One region of the Streptomyces sp. NPDC058637 genome, then DNA from elsewhere that is predicted to be linked to it. Evidence: riboswitches for the same ligand, from Rfam matches in the RefSeq annotation. Region 1 holds a riboswitch; each other region holds the start of a gene.
The links. Region 1 has a riboswitch for cyclic di-AMP ahead of ACFWVP_RS12195 (M23 family metallopeptidase). Riboswitches for the same ligand answer to the same signal wherever they lie in the genome.
Positions count from the first base shown of each region.

Region 2: it holds a riboswitch for cyclic di-AMP, as region 1 does, so the genes downstream of both, ACFWVP_RS32855 (peptidoglycan DD-metalloendopeptidase family protein) here and ACFWVP_RS12195 (M23 family metallopeptidase) in region 1, are expected to answer to the same signal.
Region 3: it holds a riboswitch for cyclic di-AMP, as region 1 does, so the genes downstream of both, ACFWVP_RS13675 (transglycosylase family protein) here and ACFWVP_RS12195 (M23 family metallopeptidase) in region 1, are expected to answer to the same signal.
Region 4: it holds a riboswitch for cyclic di-AMP, as region 1 does, so the genes downstream of both, ACFWVP_RS07150 (NlpC/P60 family protein) here and ACFWVP_RS12195 (M23 family metallopeptidase) in region 1, are expected to answer to the same signal.

Region 1 is NZ_JBHXRD010000010.1:22,690-26,602, forward strand. Features, by position in the region: gene ACFWVP_RS12185 (PrsW family intramembrane metalloprotease) at 1-292, shown strand, start outside; gene ACFWVP_RS12190 (aldo/keto reductase) at 362-1,306, opposite strand; gene ACFWVP_RS12195 (M23 family metallopeptidase) at 1,523-2,563, opposite strand; cyclic di-AMP (ydaO/yuaA leader) riboswitch at 2,575-2,727, opposite strand; gene ACFWVP_RS12200 (PP2C family protein-serine/threonine phosphatase) at 2,959-3,913, opposite strand, start outside.
Region 2 is NZ_JBHXRD010000050.1:31,434-35,346, reverse strand. Features, by position in the region: gene ACFWVP_RS32860 (tyrosine-protein phosphatase) at 69-878, opposite strand; cyclic di-AMP (ydaO/yuaA leader) riboswitch at 1,285-1,456, shown strand; gene ACFWVP_RS32855 (peptidoglycan DD-metalloendopeptidase family protein) at 1,461-2,405, shown strand; gene ACFWVP_RS32850 (SGNH/GDSL hydrolase family protein) at 2,637-3,464, shown strand; gene ACFWVP_RS32845 (GNAT family N-acetyltransferase) at 3,521-3,913, shown strand, end outside.
Region 3 is NZ_JBHXRD010000011.1:87,885-91,797, reverse strand. Features, by position in the region: partial or broken gene ACFWVP_RS13685 (cytochrome P450) at 1-673, shown strand, start outside; gene ACFWVP_RS13680 (transglycosylase family protein) at 779-1,771, shown strand; cyclic di-AMP (ydaO/yuaA leader) riboswitch at 2,062-2,232, shown strand; gene ACFWVP_RS13675 (transglycosylase family protein) at 2,233-2,934, shown strand; gene eno (phosphopyruvate hydratase) at 3,219-3,913, shown strand, end outside.
Region 4 is NZ_JBHXRD010000005.1:200,121-204,033, reverse strand. Features, by position in the region: gene pcrA (DNA helicase PcrA) at 1-1,915, opposite strand, end outside; cyclic di-AMP (ydaO/yuaA leader) riboswitch at 2,174-2,333, shown strand; gene ACFWVP_RS07150 (NlpC/P60 family protein) at 2,332-3,519, shown strand; gene ACFWVP_RS07145 (hypothetical protein) at 3,677-3,913, opposite strand, start outside.

The sequences.
Region 1 (3,913 bases):
CCGCGACGGGGCGGGCCGGGACTTCGCCGTACGGGAGCAGGAGCTGCTGCACCACCTGTGGCAGCGCCGGGACATCGCCGGCCCGGCACTGACGTACGCGGCCCACGCGACGGGCCGCCTCCGCGCGCACCGTGTGCCGCCGCCCCCGTTCCCCCGGCAGGTCGCCCACGGCGCGCCGTATCCGCGGCAGCGGGTGCCGGCGCCGCACCGGCACTACGGCGGCTACAACCCGTATCTCCAGCCTGGTACGCGGCAGCCGGGCACCGGCGACGGGCCCGTACCGCCCGGTTGACGGCCGGGCGGTCGTCGACCGCGGGGCCGGGGAACCGCCGGTGCCCTCGGCAGCCACGCGCGGCGGCTGTCAGGCGGACGCCTCCGTCAGCTCCGCCAGCTGCTGCCCGGTCAGCCGCAGGTCGGCCACCGCCACGAGCGCGGGCAGCTGCTCGACCGTACGGGCGGAGGCGATCGGCGCGGCGACGGTCGGCCGGGCGGCCAGCCAGGCCAGTGCGACCGTGGCGATCTCCGCGTCGTGCTCCTGCGCGACCTTGTCCAGCGCCGCGAGCACCTTGCGTCCGCGCTCCGATTCCAGGTGCTGTCCCGCGCTTCCCGCCCGTGCGCTGTCGACCTCCGTGCCGGGCCGGTACTTCCCGGTGAGGAAGCCGGAGGCGAGCGCGAAGTAGGGGACGGCGGCGAGCCCGGCCTCGGCGGCCGTGTCGAGGAGCGCGCCCTCGTAGGTGCCGCGCGACACGAGGTTGTAGTGGGGCTGCAGCGCGACGTACCGGGCCAGGCCCTCACGCTCGGAGAAGTCCAGGGAGGCCCGGAGCCGCTCGGGGCTGATGTTGGAGGCGGCGATCTCCCGCACCGTTCCCGCCTTCACCAGCTGGTCGAGGGCGGTGATGATCTCCTCGACGGGGACGGTCTCGTCGTCGAAGTGCGTGTAGTAGAGGTCGATGTGGTCGGTGCCGAGCCGGCGCAGCGACGCCTCGGCCGCGCCCTTGATCGTGGCCGCGGACAGTCCCTTGTACGCGGGGTGGGCGCCGACCTTGGTGGCGACGACGACGTCGTCGCGGTTGGCCCGGGCGGCCAGCCACCTGCCGAGGATCGTCTCCGACTCACCGCCCTCGTTGCCCGGGACCCAGGCGGAGTAGGAGTCGGCGGTGTCGACGAAGTTGCCGCCCGCCGCGGTGTACGCGTCGAGGACGGCGAAGGACCGGTCCTCGTCCGCCGTCCAGCCGAAGACGTTGCCGCCGAGGGCGAGCGGGAATACCTGGAGGCTCGAGGAACCGAGCGGGCGCAGAGTCGTCATGACCGGCACCAACCGGTCAGCCGAGGCAACTATTCCGCGGACGCCACGTCGTGCCGGGACGGGCGCCACCTCATGCCGGTCCCGCGGCACCCTCGGGCCCCCGACGCGGACCGGCAGCCCTGACGTCGGGGGGTGTGCGTCAGGGCTGCCGGGGTTCGGGTGCGCCGCACGGACGCGCCACGTACGAGGACCGGATCCGTCGTACGGGTGCGGGGCTCAGACCGTCAGGCCCTTGCCGCGCAGCCAGCTCATCGGGTCGACGGCCGAACCGCCCGCGGTGTGGACCTCCAGGTGGAGGTGGGGACCGGTCGAGTTCCCGGTGGAGCCCACACGGCCGATGGTCTCGCCCGTGCTGACCTTCTGGCCGGCGGTGACGTCCATCGAGGACTGGTGGGAGTACGAGACCTCGGTGCCGTCGTCGAGCACCAGGACCGTGTGGTAGCCGTACGAGCCCGACCAGCCGGCCGACTTCACCGTGCCGCTGTGCACGGCCTTGACCGGCGTACCGGTCGGAGCCGCGAAGTCCAGGCCCGTGTGGTAGCCGGAGGACCACATCGAACCGGCCTGGCCGTAGGCCGTGGTGATCGTGTACGAGGACGTCGGGACGGCGTAGCTGGCGGCGAGCTTGGCGAGGCGCTCGGCCTCCGCCTTCTTCTTCGCCGCCTCTTCCGCCGCCTTCTTCTCGGCTGCGGCGTCGGCCTCGGCCTTGCTCTGCTGCTTCGCGGCCTGGGCCGCGGCCTGCTCGGCGGCGGCCTTCTCCTCCGCGGCCTTCGCCTCGGCGGCGGCGCCGGCCTGCTGCTGCTCGGCCTGCTGGAGGATGCGGGCGCGCAGCGCCTCACCGGCGTCGGTGGCGCCCTGCTCCGCCTCGGCGGCCGTGATCCCGGCGGTGGTGAGCGGGGAGGCGTCGGTGGCCGGCCCGGTGCCCGCGTCGGAGTCGTCCGACATGAAAGCGCTCATACCGGGAAGGGACTTGGCGTCGGGGAGATTGTCCGCGATGGAATCGGGAAGGGAGATGGAGACCGGCGGCTTGCTCTGCGCCGTGGCCATGCCACCCGCACCGACGGCCGCGATGACGCCGACGCCGAGGACGGTGGAGCTACGGGCGAGACCACGCTGCTTGGCTACGCGGTGCCTGCCTCGCACGGGACGGATGGACTCCTCGGTGGGATTCCATTCCTCCCAAGTCCTCTCCTCGCCACCGACGGTGTCGGACCTGAAGGGTGACGGGGCCTCGGGGGCAGGCTGATTGGACGCCACGTGGGCGCACTCCTTTCCTTCCTTATCGCCTACCGGGTTAGCTGACGGGTTCGGAGCAGGAAGGTCTCCTACGGGCTCCTTCGTCTCTCACGAGACACAGGTGCCCGATTCACCCCATGTAGGTGGTTCCCCGGTTCCCTTGCGGAATTCGGCGCTCGCGCACGGTGCCGCCTCTTGCGACGACTGGGACCGCGCTGCGTTATCGAACGTTAATAGACTCGGGGGCCCGATTCCAAGCTGTTCCTACTGATCATTCGTCACTCCGGCCTGGACTTCAGTGCAGAAAACGGCCCTAAACGGACGAGTTGGGTATTCCTGTTTCGGCCATCCGTTTCTGACGGTGTGTCAAATGTTATGCGGAGTGACACGCTTCGACTACGGACGGTCGCTACAGGTCATCCATCGGCCCGCCCCACGATCTTCACCGTCGTCCGCCGCTCCGGCTGCCCCCGCGCCGGCCGGCCGACGGCGAGCAGCGCCAGGTCGTCGGTCGAGTGGCCGCCGGTGTGCAGGCGTACGTCGTCGGTGAGCGCGGAGAGCAGTTCGTCGGGCCCGGGGAAGATCCGGCCGCGCAGCCGCGCGGCCGGGTCGTAGAAGGCCCCGTCCGCGTCCCGCGCCTCCGAGAGGCCGTCCGTGAACGCCAGGAGCGTCGACCCGGCCGGCAGCTCCCACTCGTCCGAGCGGTCCGGCCACGCCCCCAGGTCCATCCCGATGGGCAGCGCGGGCACGGTCGGCGCCAGCACCTCGAGCGCCCCGTCCGCGTGCAGCAGGATCGGCTCGGGATGACCGCGGTTGACGATCCGCACCGTGCCGGAACCTGCCGGGATCTCGGCGAGCACAGCGGTGACGAACCCCTCCATGGAGTCGAGCCCGCCCCGACGGCTCCCTTCCCGCGCCAGTGCCCGCTCCAGCCGCTGCGCGACACCCTCCAGGGACAGCTCCTGCTCGGCCGCCTCGCGGAAGGCCCCGATCATCACGGCCACCGCCTCCACCGCGTCCAGCCCCTTGCCCCGGACGTCGCCGACGACCAGCCGCACCCCGTACGGGGTGTCCGCGACGGCGTACAGGTCGCCGCCGACGAACTCGTCCGCCTGCGCCGCCTCGTACCGCGCAGCGACCAGCAGCCCGCCGATCCGGTCGTCCGGGGTGGGCAGCACCGCGCGCATCGCGGTCTCCGCGATGACCCGGGCCGAGGCGAGCTGCTCGTTGCTGCGCCGTACGACGCCGTTGATGGCCAGGGCGAGCACGGAGACCGTGATCACCGTGAGCAGATCGGTGATCGGCACGACGTCGGTGATCACACCGGCCGAGAGCCGGATCACGAGAACGGCGAGGACCGCGGCCACACCG
Region 2 (3,913 bases), on a different contig from region 1:
GGGGCCGGCCTCTCGTTCGGATCATGCCGGCCCCGCTCCCTGCCCCGGCCTGATCCGAACGAGAGGCCCTAGGCGCCCTCGACCAGGCGCTCGCGCAGCTTCTCGCGCGTCGCGGGGGCAAGCTTCAGGCCCTCCGTGAGGTAGCGCTCCGTGCCGCCCCAGGTGTCCTCGATCGCCGTGAACGCGGCGTCGAGGTAGTCGGAGTGCGCGCCGAACAGCGGATTGAGCAGTTCCATCACCTCTTCCGACATCCCCGCCGAAGAGGTGTCGCTGCGCCGCACCTTGTAGCGCCGGTGCGCGTCGTTGGACTTCAGGTAGTCGGCCTCGATGGCCTCCTTCTCGACACCGACGGCCAGCAGCGAGATCGCGATCGACAGGCCCGCCCGGTCCTTGCCCGCGGCGCAGTGCATGAGCGCGGGGACGCTGTCCTCGGCCAGTGCGTGCAGCACCCGGCTGTGCTCGGCCGTGCGGTCCTTGATGATCGACCGGTACGAGGCGATCATGCGGTCCGTCCCCCTGTCGCCGGCGAGGATCGATCGCAGCTGCTGGATGTTCCCGTCACGCACGAGCCGCCAGAACTCGGCGCCGTCGGCCGGGTCCGAGAGTGGAATGCTGACATTCCGGACGCCGGGCAGTTCCACGTCATGACCGTCGAGCTTGCGGTCCGCCGCGTTGCGGAAGTCGAAGACCGTGTGCAGGCCGAGGCCGGCGAGGAAGGCCGCGTCCGCCTCGGTGGCGTGCGCCAGGTGGCCGCTGCGGTAGAGGCGTCCGTGCCGGACCTTCCCGCCGTCCGTGGTCGGGAGCCCGCCCACATCGCGGAAATTGCGGACACCGGTCAGCTCGATGTCGGTCGACGGAACCTCTGGCAGCTGCGTCACAAGGACTCCTGGAGTGTCTGGCGTCGGCGCGGCTCGCCGACGAGGCCACGCTCGCGACGATACGACATGCGTTCATCGGACAACCGTCTCGGCCGCCGCCCTGTTTTCAGGTCCGCGCGAAAGAGGACGAAATCGAGCAATGTCCGTATTGATGCATTTGGCAGAACATGCCCTGCTTGCATGGGAGATGGGTCGGGCAGGTGAGCGGGATCATATCCGTGACGGTGTGTGGCGGAACCGCGGGCGGGTATTCCGGACGCCGCGCGGAAAGCCAAGATCCGTAATCCACGGAGTGTGACCGTAATTCCCGGCGGGAAATGAAGAGCGGATTCCGGTTCGCAACCGGCGGCTTGTTCCCGGCGTCCTGGCTCGCTTACGGTCACGGTCAATCCGGACGGAACGCCTAATCCTGCCGCCGCCCGGAATCCGCACCGACCAACGTGTGGCAGGAACGGGGGAACCAGGTAAGCCGCCGGCCGGAGGGATCCGGAACGGCTCGGGGTCAAGTCGCGTCCAGCGCGGCCGGGCATCTCCAGTCCGAACCCGACAGCTCACCTCGTAGGCGCCGGAGAGGAACTCCCCATGCCCGCAAAGGGTAAGCACCGTCGTACGAAGACCGGCCCCATCACCCGAGGCGTCCTCGCCGCCGGGACCGGTGGCGCCGTTCTCGCCCTTCCGCTGATCGGCGCCACCGGCGCCCACGCGGCGGAGCAGGCCGCGCCTGCCGCCAAGTCCGCCGCGAGCGCCGCCCACAGCGCGCCCGCCGCCTCGGTGGCGAAGAAGCAGAGTGCTCCGAAGACCTACTCCGTGGTCTCCGGCGACTACCTGTCGAAGATCGCGGCCGACCAGAAGCTCAAGGGCGGCTGGGAGAAGCTGTACAAGGACAACCGCGACGTCGTCGGCGACGACCCGAGCCTGATCTTCCCGGGCATGAAGCTGACCCTCGGCGCCAAGGCGTCCGGTTCGGCCGAGCGGTCCGCGCCCAAGGCCGCGCCGTCCGAGGCGACCCCCTCGAAGGCCGAGTCGGCGCCCAAGGCCGCCGCCCCGGTCGAGAAGGCCGTAAAGGCGACCGACACCGCCGACACCTCCGACTCCACCGCCGCTTCCGCGGGCAACAGCTCCGGCTGGGCCGCCCCCGTCGCCGACGCCAACGTCACCACCCAGTACCGCGCCTCCGGCGCCAGCTGGTCCAGCGGCTACCACACCGGCTCCGACTTCCAGGCCGCCTCCGGCACCGGCGTCCGGTCCATCGGCCCGGGCACCGTGGTCTCGGCCGGGTGGAGCGGTTCGTACGGCAACGAGGTCGTCATCCAGCACAGCGACGGCATGTACTCCCAGTACGCCCACCTGTCCTCGCTCGGTGTCTCCGCCGGCCAGACCGTCACCGGCGGCCAGCAGATCGGCCTCTCCGGCTCCACCGGCAACTCCACCGGCCCGCACCTCCACTTCGAGGTCCGCACCGGCCCGAGCTACGGCTCCGACGTCGACCCGATCGCGTACCTGCGCTCGCACGGCGTCGCCATCTGAGCGTCTCCATCCGAGCGTCTCCATCCGAGCGTCCGCGTCCGGCATCTTCGGATGAGCGACTTCAGGTGAGCGTCTCCGAATGGCGTGAAGAAGAGGGGCGGTGCGCGACTGCGCGCCGCCCCTCTTCTTATTCCGGCTTTACCAAAACCTGACCGGGTGGTCTTTCTCACCACCCGTCAACCCCCTATTACGGTCGCGTAGGTCACAATCGAAGGTGCAGGATATGCGCTTGTGGCAGACGATTCGAGAAACACACGACGAGGCATCATCGGGTCGTACGCAGCGATTGGCGACAGCTTCACCGAAGGCGTCGGGGACCCCGGCCCCGACGGGAGGCTCCTCGGCTGGGCGGACCGGTTCGCGGTCCTCCTCGCGGACCAGCTCCCGGTCCCCGGAGCGGTGGTAGGTCCCGCGGACGGCCCGCACGGGAACTTCCGGTACGCCAATCTCGCCGTACGCGGACGCCTCCTCGACCAGATAGTCGCGGAACAGGTCCCCCGCGCCAAGGAGCTGGCACCGGATCTGGTGAGCTTCTGCGCGGGCGGCAACGACATCATCCGGCCCGGCTCCGACCCGGACGACGTGGCGGAACGCTTCGAGCGCGCGGTCGCCGAACTGACGCAGGCGGTCGGCACCGTCATGGTCACCACCGGCTTCGACACCCGTCACGTCCCCGTACTCCGGCACCTGCGAGGCAAGATCGCCACGTACACCGCCCACGTCCGGTCCATCGCCGACCGCTACGACTGCCCGGTCCTGGACCTGTGGTCGCTGCGGTCCGTGCAGGACCGCCGCGCCTGGGACGACGACCGGCTGCACCTCTCGTCCGAGGGGCACACCCGGGTCGCGCTGCGTGCCGCCCAGGTCCTGGGACTCGACGTACCGGCCGACCCCGACCGGATGTGGCCGCCGCAGGTACAGCGCAGGACGATCGAGGTGCGGCGCGACGACATCCACTGGGCGCGTGAGTACCTCGTGCCGTGGATCGGACGACGTCTGCGCGGCGAGTCCTCCGGTGACCACGTCGAGGCCAAGCGCCCCGACCTGCTCCCCCTGTGAGCCCTCTGACGGACGGTGCGGTCCCCGCGGCTCCCGTACGGAGCGGTCCGTCGCCCCTGCCCGCGCCCTGCGCGGAGTGGGTGCTGCGCGCCGCGCGGGCCACGGACGTCGAGGCGGTCGCGGAGCTGCGGGCCGTCGTCATGCGCGCGGACCTGGAACGCCTCGGCCGCTACGACGAGCACAGGGTGCGGCAGCGGCTGCGGGACTCGTTCTCCACCCGCCACACCTCCCTCGTCCTGGCCGGCGGTGAGTTCGCGGGATGCGTCACCGTCCGGCCCGCCGACGACGGGAAGCTGCTGGAGCACTTCTACCTGGCCCCGCGCCACCAGGGCCGGGGGCTCGGATCGGCCGTGCTGCGCACGGTGCTCGCGGACACCGACCGTAAGGGCGTGGCCGTGCGGCTGAACGTCCTGCGCGGCAGCGCCGCCCGCCGGCTCTACGGGCGTCAC
Region 3 (3,913 bases), on a different contig from region 1:
ATCCACCGCAAAAGGGAGAATCCCGGCGACGACCTGATCTCCGGGCTCATCCGGACGAGCGACCACGGCGAACACCTCACCGAGAACGAGGCCGCCGCGATGGCGTTCATCCTTCTCTTCGCCGGCTTCGAGACCACGGTCAACCTCATCGGCAACGGAACGTACGCCCTGCTGCGCAACCCGGAACAGCGGATGCGGCTGGAACGCTCACTGGCGGCGGGCGAGACGGACCTGCTGGCCACAGGCCTCGAGGAACTGCTGCGCTACGACGGCCCGGTGGAGCTGGCGACCTGGCGCTACGCCACCGAACCCGTCACCCTGGGCGGACAGCGCATCGCGGCCGGAGACCCCGTCCTCGTCGTGCTGGCCGCCGCCGACCGTGATCCGGAACGGTTCCGCGACGCGGACACGCTGGACCTCGCGCGGAGTGACAATCAGCACCTCGGATACGGGCACGGCATCCATTACTGCCTGGGGGCACCGCTGGCCCGGCTGGAGGGGCAGGCGGCGTTGGCCACACTGCTGCGTCGGCTCCCCGACCTGCGGCTCGCCGCGGAACCTGCCGATTTGCGATGGCGGGGCGGGCTCATCATGCGCGGACTGCGGACACTTCCGGTGCGGTTCGAGCCCGGACACCAGGTCCGAAAAAAATGACACTCTGTCAACTCTGTGACTTTCACGTGATCTCCGCTGCATCGACTTGTGACACACGTTCGAGTACGGCTAGGTTCACCGTTCGACTCACCCGTCACACGTCAGTCACACGGAAGGCAATCCCATGGGCTCCGCGAATGGCAGACACCGCCGCCCTCGTCAGGCACCCGCCATCGTCGTCGCCGCGGGCGTGACGGGATCGGCCATCGCCATCCCGTTGCTCGGTGCGACCGGCGCGCACGCCGCCGACGCCTCGACCTGGGACCGGGTCGCCGAGTGCGAGAGCGGTGGCATGTGGAGCGCCGACCTCGGCAACGGCCACTACGGCGGCCTGCAGTTCTCGCAGGACGACTGGTCGGCCTACGGCGGCACGGCCTACGCGGCCCGTGCCGACCTCGCGAGCCGTTCGCAGCAGATATCGGTCGCGGAGAAGGTGCTGGACGACAAGGGCCCGCAGGCGTGGCCCAGCTGCGCGGTGATCTCCGGACTCGCGCTGGACGGCACACTGCCCGGCGTCGACCCGGGCGGTGAGCCGTCCGCCGACCCCACGGACACGGCCACCCCGTCGGGCGCACCCTCGGTCGAAACGCCGGACAAGAGGGCCGGGGCGGACGAAGCGGACAGGACGGGCAGCAACGGCAACAACGGCAAGACGGACAAGGCCGACGAAGAAGGCAAGTCCGAGTCGTCGTCGTCGCCTTCCGCCACCCCGTCCCCCGAAGCCTCCGAGGCGTCCGGCGACTCGAAGGGCAGTGGCGAGACGAGTGGGAAGCACCGCGGTACACCGGCCCCCGATGCGGGCACCGGGACGGACCTGGAGGACGGGCGCGAGTCCGGACGGCACGCCTCGCGCGGCGACTCCGGGGCCCGCGAAGGCGCGGAGACGGGCGCGGACGGAACGTACACCGTCCGCGAGGGCGACAACCTCTGGTCGATCGCGGACGCGCGGGAGCTGCCCGGTGGATGGCCCGCGCTCTACGCGGCCAACAAGGTGGAGCTGGGCTCCGACCCGGATCTGATCCTGCCCGGCCAGAGTCTCGACCTGGGCCTCCAGGCGGACGCGGAGGATGCCGGGAAGGACGCGCGGACCCCCGCGGAGACCACGGTCGGCAACTGATCAAAAGCGGGAAAACGCCCCAAAATCAGGGGTAGTTCAGAGGCCTATGTCCACTTATGTGTAAGTGAGACATGGGTCTCTTTGCTTGAACTGGCGCGCCTCGTCCGCCCGCTCGGCCCGCATCGCCTCCGACCTGCGGAAACGACCTCGCTCCCTGAGGCGGTAAGTGCTGATTGCCAGTTATGTCCATCTTTGAATGTAGGCGTTGCGTGTGTTTACGGTCTGAACTGCTCGCACCGCGGGCACCTTCGACCGTCACGCCGAATCCTGCCGTCGGCCGAAGGGGACAGACGCGTAAAGCGCCGTAGGCAGGAGCGGGGGACCCAGGTAAGTGCCGGACCCGGCCGTCGGAAGACGGGCGAGGACCGGCTCGGGGTGAAGTCGCCTTTCAGTACGGGCGACCGGGCAACTCACAGGCCCGAACCCGACAGCTCACCTCGTAGGCGTCGGTGAGGAGAACCATGCTGCTTTCGCGCAAGGGCAAGCACCGTCGCCCGTCCAAGGCCGTCCGTATCGCCACCCTGGCCGGCGTCACCGGCGCGGCCGTGGCCGTTCCGCTGATGGGTGCCACCGGTGCCTCCGCCGCCTCCGTCGCCACGTGGGACGCCGTCGCGCAGTGCGAGTCCGGTGGCAACTGGTCCATCAACACCGGCAACGGCTACTACGGCGGCCTGCAGTTCTCGCAGTCCAGCTGGGCTGCCGCCGGCGGCACCCAGTACGCCTCCCGTGCCGACCTGGCCACCAAGGGCCAGCAGATAGCCACCGCGGAGAAGCTCCTCGACCTGCAGGGCCCGGGCGCCTGGGCCTGCGCCGGTGCCGGTGGCCTGACGAACGACGGTGTGGACCCGGGCGTCGACACCGGCTCCGCGCAGAGCGAGGCCGAGCCGAAGGCGGCGGCCCAGCCGGAGCGCAAGGCCGAGCAGCCCGCCAGCCGCAGCGAGACGCGCACGGCCCCCGAGGCCGAGAAGACCGTCACCACCCCGACCGGCGACAAGGTCGAGAAGGGTGACGGCGAGTACAAGGTGAAGGCCGGCGACACCCTCAGCACGATCGCCGGGGCGAAGGACGTCAAGGGCGGCTGGCAGAAGCTGTTCGACCTGAACGACGACATCGTCGAGGACGCCGACCTGATCTTCCCGGGTCAGCAGCTCCACCTGAAGTAGCAGCCGGGTCCCTCCTCCCGGCGGTGCTCCCCGGCCCGGCGCGCTCACCCCAGTGCGCGCCGGGCCGGGGCCTTTTCGGGGGCGTCCGTGAAGGGGACCGTTCAACTGTTGTAGTTACCAGTCAGTAAATTTCTGAGCTTTGCCCGTAATGCGGTCCCTTGGGTCCTTTTTCGTCCCAGGGGACGGGCGGTCGGCCGACGCGGCGGGCCGGGCCGGTTAGGCTCGTGTCGCAAGGCCACAGTGACCCTGCACAACCAGTGTCATATCCCAGAAGGAGATGCCTCGTGCCGTCCATCGACGTCGTCGTAGCCAGGGAAATCCTCGACTCCCGGGGCAACCCCACGGTCGAGGTCGAGGTTGGCCTCGACGACGGCAGCACGGGACGTGCTGCCGTTCCGTCCGGTGCCTCCACCGGTGCGTTCGAGGCCATCGAGCTTCGCGACGGTGACCCCAACCGTTACCACGGCAAGGGTGTCGAGAAGGCCGTCCTCGCCGTGATCGAGCAGATCGGCCCGGAGCTCGTCGGTTACGACGCCACCGAGCAGCGCCTCATCGACCAGGCGATGTTCGACCTCGACGCGACCGAGAACAAGGGCTCGCTCGGCGCCAACGCCATCCTCGGTGTCTCGCTGGCCGTGGCCCACGCCGCGTCCGAGGCCTCGGACCTCCCGCTGTTCCGCTACCTCGGCGGCCCGAACGCGCACCTGCTGCCCGTTCCGATGATGAACATCCTGAACGGCGGCTCGCACGCCGACTCCAACGTGGACATCCAGGAGTTCATGATCGCGCCGATCGGCGCCGAGTCCTTCTCCGAGGCCCTGCGCTGGGGTGCGGAGATCTACCACACGCTGAAGAAGGTCCTGAAGACCAAGGGCCTGTCCACCGGTCTCGGCGACGAGGGCGGCTTCGCCCCGAACCTCGAGTCCAACCGTGCCGCCCTGGACCTCATCATCGAGGCCATCAAGGAGGCCGGTTACGT
Region 4 (3,913 bases), on a different contig from region 1:
GGCCCTTGGCGGTGTGCAGCGTCATCAGGGTGACGACACCGGAACCGTCCTCGTCCTCGTCGGGAATCTGGTCGGCGTCGGCGACGAGCGCGACCTTCTCCAGGAACTCGGCGAGCGTGCCCGTGCCCTCCTCCTCAGCACGCTCCTGCTCGAACTCGAGGGCGACGGCCGCGAGCTCCTGAAGGTTCTCGACGCGGGTCTCGTCCTGCGGGTCGGTGGACGCCTGGAGTTCGGCGAGATAACCGGTCCGCTCCATGACGGCCTCCAGCACGACCGCCGGGCCGGCGCCGGACTCCACGATCGTGCGGAGCTCCTCCATCAGCGTGTTGAACCGCTTCACGGCGTTCGACGAACGGGCCGCCATGCCGTACGCCTCGTCGACGCGGCGCAGCGCCTGCGGGAAGGAGATCTTCTCGCGCAGCGACAGGGCGTCGATCATCGCCTCGGCCCGGTCGCCGATGCCCCGCTTCGGCACGTTGAGGATGCGGCGCAGCGGGACGGTGTCCTCGGGGTTGGAGAGGACCCGGAGGTAGGCCAGGACGTCCCTGACCTCCTTGCGCTCGTAGAAGCGCACTCCGCCGACGACCTTGTAGGGCAGCCCGACGCGGATGAAGATCTCTTCGAAGACGCGGGACTGGGCGTTCGTGCGGTAGAAGACGGCGACATCGCCCGCCTTCGCGTCCCCGGCGTCCGTCAGCCGGTCGATCTCGTCGGCGACGAACTGCGCCTCGTCGTGCTCGGTGTCGGCGACGTAGCCGGTGATCCGGGTGCCGGCGCCGGCGTTCGTCCAGAGGTTCTTGGGACGGCGGCTCTCGTTGCGCTCGATGACGGCGTTGGCCGCGGACAGGATCGTCTGCGTGGAGCGGTAGTTCTGCTCCAGCATGATCGTCTTCGCGTCCGGGTAGTCCTCCTCGAACTGGAGGATGTTGCGGATGGTCGCGCCGCGGAAGGCGTAGATCGACTGGTCCGCGTCACCGACGACGCACAGCTCGCCGGGGGCGTCGGCCTCTCCCGCCGGGCCCACCAGCTCGCGTACGAGGGTGTACTGCGCGTGGTTGGTGTCCTGGTACTCGTCGACCATGACGTGCCGGAAGCGGCGGCGGTAGTGCTCGGCGACGTCGGGGAACGCCTGGAGCAGGTGGACCGTCGTCATGATGATGTCGTCGAAGTCCAGGGCGTTGGCCTCGCGGAGCCGTGCCTGGTAGAGCGCGTAGGCCTGCGCCAGCGTCTTCTCGAAACCGTCGCTCGCCTGACCGGCGAAGGTCTCCTCGTCGATCAGCTCGTTCTTCAGGTTCGAGACCTTCGCCGTGAACGACTTCGGCGGGTAGCGCTTCGGGTCGAGGTCCAGATCACGGCAGACCAGCGCCATCAGCCGCTTGGAGTCGGCGGCGTCGTAGATCGAGAACGACGAGGTGAAGCCGAGGAGCTTGGACTCGCGGCGCAGGATCCGCACGCACGCGCTGTGGAAGGTCATGACCCACATGGCGTTGGCGCGCGGCCCGACGAGCTGCTCGACGCGCTCCTTCATCTCACCGGCGGCCTTGTTGGTGAAGGTGATCGCCAGGATCTGCCCCGGGTGCACCCCGCGCTCGGCCAGCAGGTGGGCGATCCGGTGGGTCAGCACGCGGGTCTTGCCCGAGCCCGCCCCGGCGACGATGAGCAGCGGAGAGCCCGCGTGCACGACGGCGGCGCGCTGCTCGGTGTTCAGCCCGTCGAGCAGCGCGGCGGAGTCGACGACCGGGCGCGGGGCGCCGTCGCGGTAGTACGCGTCACGCGGCGGCGGGGGCGTGTCGAAGACGTCCTCGAACAGCCCCTCCGGCACCGCCTCGGGCGCGTGGCCCTCGGGGGGCGGCGGGGGGCCTTCGTCCGCTTGCTGGAGGCCGGTCAGGAAACTGTCGTCAAAGAGGCTGCTCATCGCTGGTCGAGTCTAGGCCGCCGCACCGACAACCCGGGGCCGCATTCCGAACGAGGACCGAAATCCGTACGCGTACGGAGACGGGCCGCGCACCGTGCGTAGGAATCCGGGGTCCGTCGCCGCCCGGCGGGCAGCCGGTCCGGAAAGGTCACGGAAATGTATCGGGCATATCGAACATCAACCTTCACAGGGACACCACGGGTTGGCTAGCGTGCTCGGCGGGTGACCCGTCACCGCTTCGAGGCGACCCACGCCACGCGGGCACCCCCGCCGAATCCGTGCCGCCCTCGCGGGAGCCGGAACCGGGGACCCACACGCAGCACCGGGGTGAATCGGTCCGTTCCCCAGGACCGTAGGGCAGCCTTCCGTTCCGCCCGAACCCGACAGCTAACCCGGTAGGCGGTCCACGGAAGGAGATGCCTGCCTTGGCATCGCATCGCAAGCCGCGCCCGCGGGTACGCACCACCACCCCGGCCGTCGGCCTCACGACGGCGGCGCTGGCCTCCGTCACCCTGCTCTCGACGCAGAGCGCGACGGCCGCCCCGGCGGAGCCCAGGCCCAGCATCGAGGAAGTGCGGAAGAAGGTCGACGACCTGTACCGCCAGGCGGGCACGGCGACGCAGGAGTACAACAAGGCGAAGACCGCGTCCACGCAGCAGCGCTCCAAGGTCGACGCGCTGCTGGAGGCCGCGGCCGAGCGGGCCGACAGGCTCAACGAGACGCGCCGGGAGCTGGGCCACTACGCGGCTGCGCAGTACCGAGGCGGTGCGATCGCCCCGACGGCGACGTTCTTCCTCGCGGACGACCCGCAGGCGTACTTCGACCAGGACCAGCTGATGGCGCGGATGACCAGCCGGCAGCAGAAGGCGGTCGCCGACTTCCGTACGCAGCAGAGCGAGGCCGCGGCGAAGCGGGTCGAGGCGACGAAGAGCCTGGAGACGCTCACCGAGTCGCAGGCCACTCTGCGCACCAGCAAGCAGCAGGTGCGGAACAAGCTGACCGAGGCCCGCTCGCTGCTGTCGGAGCTGACCGCCGAGGAGAAGGCGCGCCTCGCGGAGCTGGAGCGCGAGAAGGAGGCGGAGGCCGAGCGCAAGGCGAAGGAGCTCGCCCGCCGGCAGGCCGCCGCGAAGGCGGAGGCCGACCGGGCGGCCGAGGAGGCGGCCTCGAAGGAGGAGGAGGCGGGCTCCGGCACCGGAACGGGCGGCGACACGGGCTCCGGCACGGGCTCCGAGACGGGCTCGGACAGCGGCTACGCGGCCAAGGCCGACAAGGTCCTCGCCTTCGCCCGGGCCCAGATCGGCAAGCCGTACGTCTGGGGGGCGACGGGCCCGGCCTCGTACGACTGCTCGGGCCTCACCCAGGCCGCCTGGAAGGCCGCGGGCGTCACCCTGCCCCGGACGACCTGGGACCAGGTGGAGGCCGGCACCCGGGTGGCCACGGCGGATCTGCAGCCCGGTGACCTGGTCTTCTTCTACGACGACATCAGCCACGTCGGCGTCTACAAGGGCGACGGCATGATGATCCACGCGCCGAAGCCCGGTGCGAACGTCCGCGAGGAGTCGATCTACTCCATGCCGATCTACGGCAGCGTGCGCCCGGCGTGACACGCGGGCGCGCGAAGGGCGGGCATACGAGTCGTACGCCCGCCCCGCCCGCGACACAGCCGCACCGCCCACGACAGCGGCCGGCTCAGGCCCGGAGGCCGGCTCAGGCCCGGAGGCCGGCTCAGGCCCGGAGGCCGGCTCAGGCCCGGAGGCCGGCTCAGGTCCAGAGCGTGGCGATGAAGATGTTGGCGACCGTCAGCCCGCCGACCGCGGCGAAGGCGCCCTTGCCGACCCTCTCCTCGTCCCGCTTCACGTACACGAGCGCCAGGATCACGATCAGGACCAGCAGCTTGACGCCGATCTTGACGTTGTTCACCGCCTGGTCGTCGGCCTGGTTGAGCCCGACGAGGGCGATGCCCGTCACCAGCATGGTCAGCGCTCCGTGCAGCATGGC